2 regions of the Kosakonia oryzendophytica genome follow, and region 1 is predicted to be linked to the other one. Evidence: predicted binding sites of a transcription regulator. Region 1 holds the regulator's gene; the other holds the start of a gene.
What was found. The regulator sigma-54, encoded in region 1, starts transcription at its own class of promoters, with help from an activator protein. The targets are predictions, from matches to a motif close to GTTGGCACANNTTTCGCTNT.
Positions count from the first base shown of each region.

Region 2: a site for sigma-54 is predicted at 2,041-2,060, ahead of O9K67_RS19900 (gamma-glutamyltransferase family protein). Genes of this name have one in related genera too.

Region 1 is NZ_CP115659.1:582,085-589,767, reverse strand. It holds gene lptC (LPS export ABC transporter periplasmic protein LptC) at 1-257, shown strand, start outside; gene lptA (lipopolysaccharide ABC transporter substrate-binding protein LptA) at 226-786, shown strand; gene lptB (LPS export ABC transporter ATP-binding protein) at 793-1,518, shown strand; gene rpoN (RNA polymerase factor sigma-54) at 1,567-3,000, shown strand; gene hpf (ribosome hibernation promoting factor) at 3,024-3,311, shown strand; gene ptsN (PTS IIA-like nitrogen regulatory protein PtsN) at 3,392-3,883, shown strand; gene rapZ (RNase adapter RapZ) at 3,929-4,783, shown strand; gene npr (PTS phosphocarrier protein NPr) at 4,780-5,052, shown strand; gene mtgA (monofunctional biosynthetic peptidoglycan transglycosylase) at 5,053-5,718, opposite strand; gene elbB (isoprenoid biosynthesis glyoxalase ElbB) at 5,781-6,434, opposite strand; gene arcB (aerobic respiration two-component sensor histidine kinase ArcB) at 6,665-7,683, opposite strand, start outside.
Region 2 is NZ_CP115659.1:4,108,021-4,115,703, forward strand. It holds gene O9K67_RS19890 (pyridoxal-phosphate-dependent aminotransferase family protein) at 1-937, opposite strand, end outside; gene O9K67_RS19895 (MurR/RpiR family transcriptional regulator) at 1,142-1,981, opposite strand; gene O9K67_RS19900 (gamma-glutamyltransferase family protein) at 2,099-3,682, shown strand; gene hpxX (oxalurate catabolism protein HpxX) at 3,692-3,880, shown strand; gene O9K67_RS19910 (AtzE family amidohydrolase) at 3,877-5,253, shown strand; gene hpxZ (oxalurate catabolism protein HpxZ) at 5,250-5,633, shown strand; gene cysH (phosphoadenosine phosphosulfate reductase) at 5,668-6,402, opposite strand; gene cysI (assimilatory sulfite reductase (NADPH) hemoprotein subunit) at 6,462-7,683, opposite strand, start outside.

The DNA.
Region 1 (7,683 bases):
GAATGCTTTATCTTTATGGACATGTTGAGGTTAATGCCCTGACAGCGGATGCCCAATTACGAAAAATCACCACGGATAACGCCCAGATCAATCTGGTAACGCAGGATGTTACCTCCGATGATCAGGTCACGTTGTACGGTACAACATTTAATTCCACCGGCCTGAAAATGCGCGGCAATTTACGCAGCAAAAACGCCGAGCTGATTGAAAAGGTTAGAAGCTTCTATGAAATCCAAAACAAACAAACTCAGCCTTAATCTTATCCTGGCCAGTACACTTTTAGCCGCTGCGCTTCCGGCGCTTGCCGTAACCGGTGATACTGAACAGCCCATTCACATCGATTCAGACCAGCAATCGTTAGATATGCAGGGCAATATTGTGACCTTCACAGGCAACGTGGTGGTTACGCAAGGCACTATCAAAATTAATGCCGACAAAGTCGTCGTTACACGTCCTGGCGGTGAGCAAGGAAAAGAGATCATCGACGGTTACGGTAATCCGGCCACCTTCTATCAAATGCAGGACAACGGCAAACCGGTGAAAGGCCACGCATCGCAGATGCATTACGAACTGGCGAACGATTTCGTTGTGCTGACCGGCAACGCCTACCTTGAACAGTTGGATAGCAATATCAAGGGCGACAAAATCACCTACCTGGTGAAAGAGCAGAAAATGCAGGCATTCAGCGACAAAGGTAAACGCGTGACCACCGTGCTGGTGCCATCGCAGTTGCAGGATAAGAGCAACAGCAAAACCCCGGCTCCGGCGCAAAAAAAGAGTAACTAATTCGTTATGGCAACATTAACTGCAAAGAATCTCGCCAAAGCCTATAAAGGCCGCCGCGTTGTTGAAGACGTCAGTCTGACGGTAAACTCTGGCGAAATCGTCGGCCTTCTCGGTCCTAACGGTGCAGGGAAAACCACCACATTCTACATGGTGGTAGGCATTGTGCCGCGCGATGCAGGCAACATCATTATTGATGAGGAAGATATCAGTCTGCTGCCGCTGCATGCGCGCGCGCGTCGTGGCATTGGCTATTTACCGCAGGAAGCCTCTATTTTTCGCCGCCTGAGCGTGTACGACAACCTGATGGCAGTATTGCAAATTCGTGATGACCTGACGGCTGAACAGCGTGATGATCGTGCCAAAGAGTTGATGGAAGAGTTCCATATTGAGCATCTGCGAGACAGCATGGGGCAGGCGTTGTCCGGTGGTGAACGTCGTCGTGTGGAAATTGCCCGCGCGCTGGCGGCTAACCCGAAATTTATTCTGCTGGATGAACCGTTTGCGGGCGTTGACCCCATTTCGGTCATTGATATTAAACGTATCATCGAACACCTGCGCGACAGCGGCCTGGGCGTGCTGATTACCGACCATAATGTCCGCGAAACATTGGCAGTGTGCGAACGCGCTTACATCGTCAGCCAGGGGCATTTAATTGCTCACGGGACACCGCAGCAAATCCTTGAAGACGAACACGTTAAGCGCGTATATCTTGGGGAAGACTTCAGACTCTGATAGGGTAGAGATTATTGACGTTTTTTGTCGGAGAGTGCTGCTCTGAATATGAAGCAAGGTTTGCAACTAAGGCTTAGCCAACAGCTAGCCATGACGCCACAACTGCAGCAGGCAATTCGTTTGTTGCAGTTGTCCACGTTGGAACTTCAGCAGGAACTTCAGCAGGCGCTGGAGAGTAATCCATTGCTGGAGCAAACCGATCTTCACGAAGAAGTGGATGCCCAACAAAACCAGGATAATGAAGGCCTGGATACCGTCGACGCGCTTGAACAAAAAGAGATGCCCGACGAGCTGCCGCTGGATGCAAGCTGGGACGAGATCTACACCGCAGGAACCCCCTCCGGCAGCAGCAATGATTACCTTGATGACGAACTGCCCATTTATCAAGGTGAAACCACCCAGTCGCTGCAGGACTACCTGATGTGGCAGGTAGAACTGACGCCGTTCTCCGACACCGATCGCGCAATTGCAACATCCATTGTGGATGCTGTTGACGATACGGGCTATCTGACCGTATCGCTCGAAGATATCCTCGAAAGCATGGGCAATGAAGAGGTGGGTCTTGACGAAGTCGAAGCCGTACTTAAACGCATACAGCGTTTCGATCCGGTTGGCGTAGCTGCGCGGGATCTGCGCGACTGCTTGCTGATCCAGCTTTCGCAGTTTTCGAAAGAGACACCGTGGTGTGAAGAAGCACGATTGATCATTAGCGATCACCTTGATCTGCTGGCTAACCATGACTTCCGTACGCTAATGCGTATGACGCGTCTGAAAGAGGACGTGCTGAAAGAAGCGGTTAACCTGATTCAATCGCTGGATCCGCGCCCTGGCCAGTCTATCCAGACCGGTGAACCGGAATACGTGATCCCGGACGTGCTCGTGCGTAAGCACAACGGACGTTGGACTGTGGAGCTGAACTCCGACAGTATTCCGCGCTTACAAATCAACCAGCACTACGCTTCCATGTGCGCCGGAGCACGTAACGATGCCGACAGCCAGTTTATCCGCAGCAATTTGCAGGATGCGAAATGGCTGATCAAAAGTCTGGAAAGCCGTAATGATACCCTGCTCCGGGTTAGCCGCTGCATTGTTGAGCAGCAGCAAGCCTTCTTTGAGCAGGGTGAAGAGTTTATGAAACCGATGGTTCTGGCGGATATCGCGCAGGCCGTCGAAATGCACGAGTCCACCATTTCACGTGTGACGACCCAGAAGTACCTGCACAGTCCGCGCGGCATTTTTGAACTTAAATATTTCTTCTCCAGCCATGTAAGCACCGAAGGCGGCGGCGAAGCCTCGTCTACGGCTATTCGCGCGCTGGTGAAGAAGTTAATCGCCGCAGAAAACCCTGCGAAACCACTGAGCGATAGTAAGCTGACGACACTGCTTTCCGATCAAGGAATTATGGTGGCGCGGCGAACCGTTGCGAAGTATCGAGAATCTTTATCCATTCCGCCGTCAAACCAGCGCAAACAACTGGTTTGACCAAAACCGATAAGGAAGACACTATGCAGCTTAACATCACAGGACAGAACGTCGAGATCACTGATGCTCTCCGCGACTTTGTAAATAGCAAATTCGCCAAGCTTGAACAGTATTTCGACAGGATTAATCAGGTCTATATTGTGTTGAAAGTGGAGAAAGTGACTCACACTTCGGATGCAACGCTCCATGTTAATGGAGGGGAGCTTCATGCCAGTGCGGAAGGGCAGGATATGTATGCTGCAATCGACGGTTTAATTGATAAACTGGCGCGGCAACTAACGAAACATAAAGATAAACTGAAACAACACTAATTGTCCGGGCGTCAGCCTGGTGCGTCGCACCCTACCGCAATCCGGTAGGGTGTCTGCACTGGCGTCGCTTAGGTGAAATTATGATGAATAACGATTCCGCTCTTCAACTGAGCAATGTCCTTAACCAGGAATGCACCCGTAGCGGCGTTCACTGTCAGAGTAAAAAACGTGCTCTGGAAATCATCAGTGAACTGGCGGCAAAACAGTTAGGCCTACCGCCGCAGGTCGTCTTCGAGGCCATCCTTACCCGTGAAAAAATGGGCAGTACCGGTATTGGTAACGGTATCGCTATTCCACACGGTAAGCTCGAAGAAGACACGCTTCGCGCCGTCGGCGTTTTTGTCCAACTCGAAACGCCCATTGCTTTCGACGCTATCGATAATCAGCCCGTCGATCTACTGTTTGCATTATTGGTGCCGGCAGATCAAACCAAAACGCACTTGCATACGCTCTCGCTGGTCGCTAAGCGCCTGGCGGATAAAACAATTTGTCGGCGCCTGCGCAGCGCGCAAAGTGATGAAGATCTGTATCAGATCATCACGCAGACAGAAGGCGAAGGTGATGATGCGTAACGGAAAGGCCGCTTTTTTATCAGTCGTCCTGAGGAGAAATGGTTCATGGTCCTGATGATCGTCAGTGGTCGTTCGGGTTCAGGCAAATCAGTGGCGCTACGCGCCCTGGAAGACATGGGTTTTTATTGTGTCGATAACCTGCCGGTCGTGTTATTGCCGGATTTGGCGCGCACGCTTGCCGACCGTCAGACTTCCGCAGCCGTCAGTATTGATGTGCGCAATATGCCGGAATCCCCGGAAATCTTTGAGCAGGCGATGAGCAGCCTGCCGGACGCCTTCTCTCCTCAATTACTGTTTCTGGATGCCGATCGCAACACCCTGATCCGTCGTTACAGCGACACCCGTCGTCTGCACCCGCTTTCCAGTAAAAATCTGTCGTTGGAAAGCGCCATCGACGAAGAAAGTAACCTGTTGGAGCCGCTGCGTTCCCGCGCGGATCTGATCGTCGATACCTCTGAGATGTCGGTGCATGAGCTGGCAGAAATGCTACGCACGCGCCTGTTGGGTAAACGTGAGCGTGAACTGACGATGGTGTTTGAATCGTTCGGCTTTAAACATGGCATCCCTATTGATGCAGACTATGTGTTTGACGTGCGTTTTCTGCCTAACCCACATTGGGATCCCAAACTGCGCCCGATGACCGGTCTCGACAAACCTGTCGCCGCGTTTCTTGATCGTCATACCGAAGTCCACAACTTTATCTACCAGACACGCAGCTACCTTGAGTTGTGGCTGCCGATGCTGGAAACCAATAACCGCAGCTACCTGACCGTGGCTATCGGTTGTACCGGTGGTAAACACCGCTCTGTGTATGTCGCCGAACAGCTCGCGGATTATTTCCGTTCGCGCGGTAAAAACGTTCAATCCCGTCACCGTACGCTGGAAAAACGCAAAACATGACCGTAAAACAAACTGTTGAAATCACCAATAAGCTGGGCATGCACGCGCGCCCGGCGATGAAACTGTTTGAACTGGTGCAGGGCTTCGATGCAGAAGTACTGCTGCGAAATGATGAAGGCACCGAGGCGGAAGCCAGCAGCGTTATTGCCTTGCTGATGCTGGACTCCGCGAAAGGGCGGCAGATAGAAATTGTGGCAAACGGTCCCCAGGAAGTTGAAGCCCTGGCGGCAGTGATTGCCCTGTTTAATGCGGGCTTTGACGAAGACTAGTCAATACAGCTTGTTACGCTGCAAGAATTCCTCGCCCCCTAACTGGCGCATCTGACGCATGATCCATGCCTGTCGGCTACGAACATAACCTGACGGCGCGCCTGCATTAAAGCGAATGGGATTGGGTAACACCGCGGCCAGCAGCGCCGCTTCAGACATCGACAACCGACTGGCGGGCTTATGGAAATAGCGCTGAGCCGCCTCTTCTACGCCAAAAATTCCCTCGCCAAATTCGGCGATATTCAGATAAACAGTGAGGATCCGACGTTTGCTCCAGACGGTTTCCATGCCTAGCGTCAGCCCCGCTTCCAGTCCTTTACGCACCCAGCTCTTTCCATCCCAGAGCAGTAGGTTTTTTACCGTTTGCTGAGAAATCGTCGATGCGCCGCGGATGCGATTTTCATGGCGCTCATTGTGGGAAAGCGCTTTTTGGATCGCCGGAAGATCCAGCCCCCAGTGTTCGGGGAAACGCTGATCTTCTGCCGCGATCACCGCCAGCGCCATCGACGGAGAAATGTCATCCATACTGACCCAGTCAGAATGCGCCACGTAACCGAAGTCGCCGGTTAACCACGCACCCAGCTGGCGCTCCACCATCACCGCAGAGAATGGCACGGGCAGGAAACTGAACAGCACAATGCTGCCGCCCCAGAAGATAGCCAGCATCAGTAAAAACCGCAGGAGAAGTCGCTTAAGGATAGTTTTCAGCGGGCCGCGAAACACCGTCTTCATTCGGTCAGCACCAGCACCCGCGCCACCAGTTTTTCGATACCTGTCGCCGCCTGAGCGATATCTTCCGCCAGCATATATGCAGGCGTGGTCACCACTTTGTTCTCTTCATCGACAACAATATCGTCCACCGGGCAGGGAACGTGTTCCGCCCCCATCTCTTCCAGCACCTCAGCGGTATCGATATCTGTTCCAATGGTTAGACGTAGCGGAAAATCGAAAATCTTCGGCAGCATCGCAGGGGCAATACACATAAAACCCAGCGGTTTCCCCGCCTTGTGCATCTCAAGCACCAGTTGTTTTAACGTACTATCGACCACGCATTCGCTGCCCTGGCTGGCAAAATTACTCAGATTTTTGGCCGCGCCAAAACCGCCCGGAACAATCAGCGCATCCAGATCGTTTGCTGATGCCTGTGCCAGATTTTGGATCGCGCCACGCGCAATACGGGCGGACTCAATCAGTACATTACGGCTACCAGCCAGCGCTTCACCAGTAAGGTGATTGATAACGTCGCTCTGGCTTTTATCAGGCGCAAAACAGACAGCCTGTGCACCACTGCGTGCGATAGCCAGCAGTGTTATGACAGCCTCATGAATTTCTGATCCATCATAAACACCTGCGCCGCTGAGAATAACGCCCACTTTTTTCATTTTGCTCATCCCTTATGCAACGTACTGTCGATAATTAAAAATTTTGATAAGAGCGCCGTGCTTCACACATTTCACTGATTGATGTAACAAATCATTTAAGATTTGCTATCTTATGTGCGTGCAGTCGAATTTTTTCTGACTACGCCCTTGCAAAAAAATCTAAAAATTACGGCGCAGCCACGGTTTCCCTGGTGTTGGCGCAGTATTCGCGCACCCCGGTTAATCCGGGGTCATTTTTTTCCAGCGTCTGCAACCCAGGCTTTCAATACCGCAACGTCGTTGCGCCACTCTTGTTTCATCTCTTCTACCCAGTCTCCGACATTGTCTGACCAGGCCGGAAGATCCGGCGACTGGATCTGCTGACCCAACTGCTGCAAATGGCGTAACCCAACAGAGCCTGCCGCGCCTTTGATTTTGTGCCCTTCGTCGACGATCCCTTTTTGATCGCGCGCAGTCAGATTCGACTCCAGTACACTCAGGTAACCCGGCATCATTTTCTCGAACACCGCCAGCCCGTCAGTGATCAGCTTCGGCCCGACCAGCTCGATGTATTGCTCAAGCATGGCGATATCAAGCAACGTTTGCGCTTTACTGTTATCCGTGGTCGTCACTTGCTCCTCCTCGTCATTACCGGCATCCCAGAACTTTTTAATCATGGCAGTTAATGCCGGGACCGCCAGCGGTTTGCTTAGCACATCATCCATACCCGCATCGAGATATTCCCGTTTGTCTTTCAGCACGTTGGCAGTTAACGCCACCAGTGGAGGGAGATCTTCGCGGGGATAACGGCTGGTCAGCGCCCGGGAAATATCCAGACCGGTCATATCCGGCAACTGGATATCCAGCAGCACCAGGTCATATTCACCCGGCGTGAACATCTCCAGCGCAGCCGTCCCCGTCATCGCCACGTCTACGCTGCTGCCCAGTTTTTCCAACACAGAACGTGCAACAATCACGTTCAGCTCAATGTCCTCCACCAACAGCACATGTAGCGCTGGAAGCGGCATGTCATCCTCGTCAAACGCGTCTTCGACTTCTTCCGCCACCGCCGGAGCATGGATGGTCAGGGTAAAGACGGAACCGGCTCCCGGCTCACTGCTGACGGTAATATCGCCCCCCATATTTTTTGCCAACCTGCGTGATACGGCCAGACCGATACCGGTCCCGGTTGCCGGTTTTCCGCCATGGCTATCTTTGACCTGATAGTACATGGCGAAAATTTTATCCTGCTCTTCACGGGGAATACCGA
Region 2 (7,683 bases), 1.6 Mb from region 1:
TCAGCCCCATGCCCTGGATGCCCGCCAGCAGCGCACGTCCATGCAGTTCATGGCGGGCGATGAGTGCGTCCATGCCCTCCTCCAGCATAATGCGGGCGCATTCGCGGGCGGCAAATAACATGCTCGTTGCTTCGGTATGATGGTTCAGGCGTTCCGGCCCCCAGTAATCCATTACCATGCCAAGATCGAAATAATTGGAGTAGATCATCTCATCTGCGCCGTCCTGATGTGCCTCGGTACGGATCCCCTGCTCCACGCATTTACGCGCGCGGATCGCGGCTTCCATCGCCGGGCTTAGCGTCACCGGCGAGCTACCGGACGGGCCGCCCAGGCATTTTTGCAAACCGGCGGAGACCGCATCCAGCCCCCAGGCATCGCTCTCCAGCACGTTACCGCCCAGCGAGGCGGTTGCGTCGGTATAAAACAGTACACCGTGACGGCGGCAGATCTCACCGAGGTGCTCCAGCGGTTGTAGCATGGTGGTGGAAGTGTCGCCATGCACCGTCAGCAACAGGCGCGGTTTAACCCGAACGATCGCATCTTCGATCTGGTCTGGCGTAAAGACCTCACCCCAGGGAACCTCAATCGTGTGTACTTCCGCACGGCAGCGACGGGCAATTTCACACAGCAAATGACCAAATCGACCAAACACCGGCACCAGCACTTTATCTCCCGGGCGAATGGCCGACACGAGGATTGCCTCAATGCCCGCGCGGGAAGTGCCATCCACCAGCATCGTCCAGCGGTTTTGCGTGCGGAACACCTGGCGGTAGAGTGCCATCACCTCGTTCATATAGCCGGTCATTACCGGATCGTATTGCCCCACTAACTGACTTGCCATGGCGCGCAGCACACGCGGATCGGCATTGATCGGCCCCGGCCCCATTAACAAGCGTTGAGGCGGGTTTATTTGCGGGAACTGCTGAAAATCGAACATGGGCGCATCCTTTGATGTGCGACAGCACAGATGATGAAACAAAAGGTTCTTTAATGTTATTTTTGCAACTAATGTGCCACAGACAAAAAGATGAAGCCAGCATAGGAATAACTTGGAATCTACGACCATTTAGTCAAAAAAAACGGGACGCTAAATGCCCCGCCATGCATCATCATTGTGGTGCAAAAGCACCATTAAAGTGCATTACCGTTGTTCCAGTTCATCCAGGTCGGTGTACAACGATGCGATCTGATGAATGCGCTGCCGCCCTGCGGTGAGAGTGGTATGCAGCAAGGCGTTCGCCAGTAAATTCACCAGGCTCATGGCACAGCTGTAGCTATCAAATGCCGAGACGCTGTCCAGCGGCAAGCCAATATGCCAGCGGCACAGCGCTTTGATACGGGTCGCCTGCGGCTCACTGATCGCCAGCACCGGTACGCCCTGCTGATAGAGCGCCTCCAGTACCGGCCGCACCACGCGTGGACGGCGGCGAAACGCGACCATCACCACCATATCAGCAGGCGTGATATCCACTAACTCTTCCGCCAGCGTCTGCCCCGGCTGCGGCAGCACCATCACCTGGCCCCGGCTTTGCAGCAGTTGCTGACGCAAATGCAGCGCGACCGGCGCACTGTTGCGCAGGCCAATGATCACGATCCGACGGGCCTCGCCAAGTGCGCTAATCACTTCGGCAAAGTGCCCGGCATCGAGCGCATTGACCCATTGGGTCAGGTTTGCCATCTCCTGCTTGTAATGACGCGCCAGCAACGTATTACCCTGTACGGCGTCGCGGTTCTCCGTCAGCGGCATTCCGCTCTGGCGCAGGCTGCGTAACTCATCACGCATCTCTTTAAAACGATCGTAGCCTAACCGTTTAAACAGACGACTGACGGTGGCTTTCGACACCCCGCTGAGCCGCGCCAGTTCAGCGCTGTTATAGCTCACCAGATCGTCAAAGTGATCAATGACAAATGACGCAACACGTTGTTCCTGCGGGGAAAGCTGGTCATAACACTCCCGCAGACGTTCATCCAGCTGCTGCATAGCCTCTCCTGCAACTTTTGTTTCACGATAAGCTGACACAGTGAAACGCTTGTCGTCAATCTGGAACAGCTCTTGCTTAGTCATCTCCACTTACCCAAGACTACAGGAAGCGTGACGATGCAAAGTAATATGGCCCCCTCTGGCATGGCGGTGACTCCGCACCATCTTGCCAGCGAGTCGGCGCTGTCGGTTTTACGCCACGGCGGTGATGCCATTCAGGCGATGGTTGCCGCTGCCGCGACCATCGCGGTGACCTACCCGCATATGAACGGCATTGGCGGCGACGGCTTCTGGCTGATTGTGCCGCCGGAAGGCGAACCGTTAGCCATTGACGCCAGCGGCGCAGCCGGGCAGCGGGCAACTCAGGCGTTTTATGCCGGACATTCCCATATTCCTCATCGTGGCCCGCTTGCCGCCCTTACCGTACCCGGCACGCTCAGCGGCTGGGATGAGGCATTAGCGGTTTCCGCCTCGCTGGGCGCAGCGCCGTTACCCCTGTCGCGCCTGCTGGCCGATGCCATTCGCTACGCGGCGGACGGTATTCCGGTCACACAGTCCCAGGCCAGCGCCAGCCAAAATAAATTTCAGGAACTGATGGACGTGCCCGGTTTCGCCAGTACCTTTTTGCCACAAGGCACCGCGCCGCAGGCAGGCAGCCGTTTTTGCCAGCCAACGCTGGCCCGCACCCTGACCCGACTCGCCACCGAGGGGCTGGACAGCTTTTATCGCGGGGGGCTCGCGCAACTGATGGCCGATGAGATGCAAGCACTGGGCATCCCTATTACCGCCCAGGATCTGGCACATCACCGTGCTCAGCGCCGCGTACCGCTAAAACTCCGGCACAGCCAGGGGGAGGTATTTAATATGACGCCGCCCACGCAAGGGCTGGTGTCACTGGCCATCCTCGGCATCACCGATCATCTGGACATGGCCCAGGCGAACGACGTGCAAACCATCCACCGTATTGTGGAAGCGACCAAAAAAGCCTTCGGCCTGCGTGACCGCTACATTACCGACCCGCGCCACGTCACGCTGCCGGTACAAAGCCTGCTCGAGCAAGCACCGCTGGCGCTGCTGGCTGACAGCATTGACGAACAGCGCGCAGCGCCCTGGGGCCAAGGCAAAGGGCCGGGGGATACGGTGTGGATGGGCGTGATCGACAAAAACGGTCTGGCGGTCTCGTTTATCCAGAGCATTTACCATGAATTTGGCAGCGGCGTGGTGCTACCGGAGAGCGGCGTTCTGCTGCAAAACCGCGGCGCGGCCTTTAGCCTCGATCCGTCGCATTTGCTGGCGTTAATGCCGGGCAAGCAACCCTTCCATACCTTAAATCCCGCAGCAGCGCGGCTCAACGACGGGCGCACCATGGTGTACGGCACGATGGGCGGCGACGGTCAGCCGCAAACCCAGGCCGCCATTTTTACCCGCCATGTGATGCAGGGAATGCCTTTACAGGCGGCGGTCTGCGCACCGCGCTGGCTGCTGGGGCGCACCTGGGGACAGGCGTCGGAAAGCCTGAAACTGGAAAGCGGTTTTAGCGAAGAGACATTTCTCGCACTACGCAAGATGGGGCATGAGGTGGAGTGGCTGCCCGGCTTAAGCGAAGCCACCGGGCATGCTGGCGCTATCCTTCGCCATGCCAATGGCATGCTGGAAGGGGCTTTCGATCCGCGCAGCAATGGCAGCGCAGCCGGTTTTTAAGGAGCAAAGATGAACACCACTGATTTTGACTGGCCCACCTACATCCGGCTGATGGAGCAACTGCTGGCAGTGCCGCTGGACGATGCCCGTCGCGCGGAACTGGAAGTACAGCTCACCCGTATCGCCGCCATGGCGCAACCGTTAATGGCCTTCCCCTTACCACACCGCCAGGAAGGCGCCGGGGAGTACCGCCTATGAACTTATCGATTGGTGATATTCAACGCGGGCTGCGAGAGAAAACCTTTAGCGCCAGCGAACTGGCGCAGCGCACCCTGGCGCACATTGAGCAGCACAACCCGCAACTTAATGCGTTTACCGATATCACCGCGTCGCGCTTACGGGTGGAAGCGGCGCGTATTGATGTGCGCATCGCCCAGGGTGAACCACTGCCTGCGCTGGCAGGCGTGCCTTATGCGGTAAAAAACCTGTTTGATATCGCCGGGATCACTACCCTTGCCGGAGCCGAACTGTTCAGTACCCAACCGGCGGCCACCCAGGATGCCTTTGCCATACGCCAGCTCACCCGCGCCGGGGCGACGCTTGCCGGAGCGCTGAATATGGACGCCTATGCTTACGGTTTCACCACGGAAAACAGTCACTATGGCGCAACCCGCAACCCGCGCGATCCGCAACGTGTGGCAGGTGGATCGTCCGGTGGCTCCGCTGCGGCTGTGGCAGCGGGTATGGTCAATTTTGCCCTCGGTACCGATACCAACGGATCGATTCGCGTACCAGCGTCGCTGTGCGGTATTTATGGCCTGAAACCCACGTTTGGTCGTCTCTCCCGCACCGGTAGCCACCCGTTTGTCGCCAGCCTCGATCATATTGGCCCACTGGCACGCAACGCGGAGGATCTGACGCGTGTGTATGATGCGTTGCAAGGGCGTGATAACGATGATCGCTGGCAGTCCACACGCACCGCCGATATTGCTCTGCCAGGTCTTGTCGCAGGCAACGCGCTACGCTGTGCGGTGCTGGATGGCTACTTCTCAACCTGGTGCGATGACGATGCGCGGCAGGCCGTAAACACCGTAGCCCAGGCGCTGGGCGCAGATCGCACCGTGACGCTACCGGAAGCCGAACTGGCGCGTTCAGCGGCGTTTTTGTTGTCAGCGGCGGAAGGGGGAAATCACTATCTTCCCGCACTGCGCACTGAAGCGTCGCGCTTTGAACCGAACTCCCGCGAACGTCTGCTGGCCGGGGCCATGACGCCGTCAGCCTGGTACACCCAGGCACAGCGTTTCCGCGCCTGGTTTCGCGATAAAACCTTGCCGCTGTTTCAACAGCTTGACCTGCTGCTCGCGCCGGCAACGCCCTGTAGCGCAACACCGATTGGTACGCCGACCATGCGTATTAACGGGGCGGATCTGCCGGTGAAAGCGAGTATGGGTATGTTGACACAACCGATCTCTTTCCTTGGTCTGCCGGTGGTCACCGTACCGGTAAAAACCCGTAGCGGTTTGCCGATTGGTGTACAGATTATTGGTGCGCCCTGGCAAGAAACCCGCTGTTTACAGGCAGCATGGCGGCTCGAACAAGCCGGAATACTTTATCCACAGGACGCAACATGAACCGAGACAATATCGATCGCCCGGCGATCCTCAACGAAGTGACCGCGGCCTTTTACCGCTATGAGCAGGCACTGATAAGCAATGATATAGACGTACTGGATGAGTTGTTCTGGGACGATGAGCGCACCGTGCGTTATGGTGCGACAGAGAATCTCTATGGCATTGCCGCCATTCGTGACTTTCGACATTCACGCCCTTCCGCCGGGCTGGACAGATTGTTACGCAATACCACCATCACCACTTTTGGCGAGGACATGGCGGTGGCCAGTACGGAATTTACCCGTGAGAACAGCGAACGCGTGGGCAGGCAGATGCAGACGTGGGTGAAATTCCCATGGGGGTGGCGCATTGTCGCAGCGCATGTGAGTTTGATGGGGTGAGAAAGCCCCCTCCTACGCAGGAGGGGGAGATGTATTAACCTTCGTGCAGCCCGCATTCGCGTTTCAGGCCGAAGAAGCGGGTCTCTTCCTCCGCCATACCCGGCTCCCATTTACGGGTGGTATGGGTATCGCCCACCGAGAGATAACCCTGATCCCACAGAGGATGGTAGCCCAGACCGTGTTTTTGCAGGTACTGGTATACCGTGCGGTTATCCCAGTCGATAATCGGCAGCACTTTAAACACGCCGCGCTGGATGCCTAATACCGGCAGATTGGCGCGACTGCCGGATTGCTCGCGGCGCAGCCCGGCAAACCAGGTTTGCGCATTTAATTCTGCAAGCGCACGGTTCATCGGCTCAACTTTGTTGATGTCATTGTACTTTTCAATGCCTTCAACGCCCTGCTCCCACAGTTTACCGTAGCGCGCTTCCTGCCAGGCCGGACTGTGCTCAGCACGGTAGACTTTCAGGTTAAGCTTGAGCTTGTCCGTCAGCTCGTCGATAAACTGGTACGTTTCCGGGAACAGATAGCCGGTATCGGTGAGGATCACCGGAATGCCTGGACAGACCTCATTGACCAGATGCAGGCTTACCGCCGCCTGAATACCGAAGCTTGATGAGAGCACATACTCGCCCGGCAGGTTTTCCAGTGCCCAGGCTACACGCGCTTCAGCGCTCAGCGTTTCGAGCTGCGCATTCGTTTCGGCAAGCTGGAGTACTCGCTCAACTTTTGGCAGCGCGTTCAGCGCATTAAGATCGAGTTTGGACATACGTTCCTCACTGTGTTCGTTGTCTGATAGCGCGACGCTTATCAGGCTTACAGGCTGCGTTATTCCCAGAAATCCCGCGCGGGATCGAGCACCGGGCGAATGATGCCAGCGCGGATGGTGAAATCGCCGAAGCCTTCACCCTCTTTGCGTTCACTCGCCCAACGTGCGACCAGCTCATCAATCGCGTTGAGAATTTCCGTTTCCGTAATGTTTTCACGGTACATCCGCGGGATCCGCGTACCAATACGGTTACCGCCAATATGCAGGTTATAGCGCCCCGGCGCTTTGCCGACCAGGCCGATTTCCGCCAGCATCGCGCGACCACAGCCATTCGGGCAGCCGGTCACACGCAGCACAATGTGGTCATCGCCCACGCCGTGTTTCTCCATCACCGCTTCCACTTTATCAACGAAAGAGGGCAGAAAACGTTCGGCTTCCGCCATCGCCAGCGGACAGGTCGGGAACGACACGCAGGCCATGGAGTTTTCACGCTGCGGTTTGACCGCGTCCATTAACCCGTGCGCACGGGCCAGTTTTTCGATTTTCACTTTCTGGCTTTCCGGGACGCCCGCCACAATCAGGTTCTGGTTGGCGGTTAAGCGGAAATCGCCTTTATGGATCTTAGCAATTTCCAGCATGCCGGTTTTCAACGGGCGGCCGGGATAATCCAGAATACGGCCATTTTCAATAAACAGCGTCAGGTGCCATTTATTGTCGATCCCCTTCACCCAGCCGATACGATCGCCGCGGCCAGTAAATTCATACGGGCGGATCGGTTCAAACTTGATGCCAGCGCGACGCTCGACTTCCGCTTTAAAGGTATCGACACCCACGCGTTCCAGCGTGTATTTGGTTTTGGCGTTTTTACGATCGGTACGGTTGCCCCAATCACGCTGCGTGGTCACCACCGCTTCCGCGACAGCCAGCGTATGTTCCAGCGGCAGGTAGCCGAATTCGCTCGCCGTACGGGCGTACGTTTTCTTATTGCCGTGCTCCACAGAGAGACCGCCGCCGACCAGCAGGTTAAAGCCCACCAGTTTGCCGTTTTCCGCCACGGCCACAAAGTTCATATCATTGGCGTGCAGATCAACATCGTTCTGCGGCGGGATCACCACCGTGGTTTTAAATTTACGCGGCAGATAGGTTTTACCGAGGATCGGCTCTTCGTCCGTGGTCGCGACTTTCTCAGCATCGTGCCAGATTTCGGCATACGCGCGGGTGCGTGGCAGCAGGTGCTCAGAGAGTTTTTTCGCCCACTCATAGGCTTCAGCATGCAGTTCC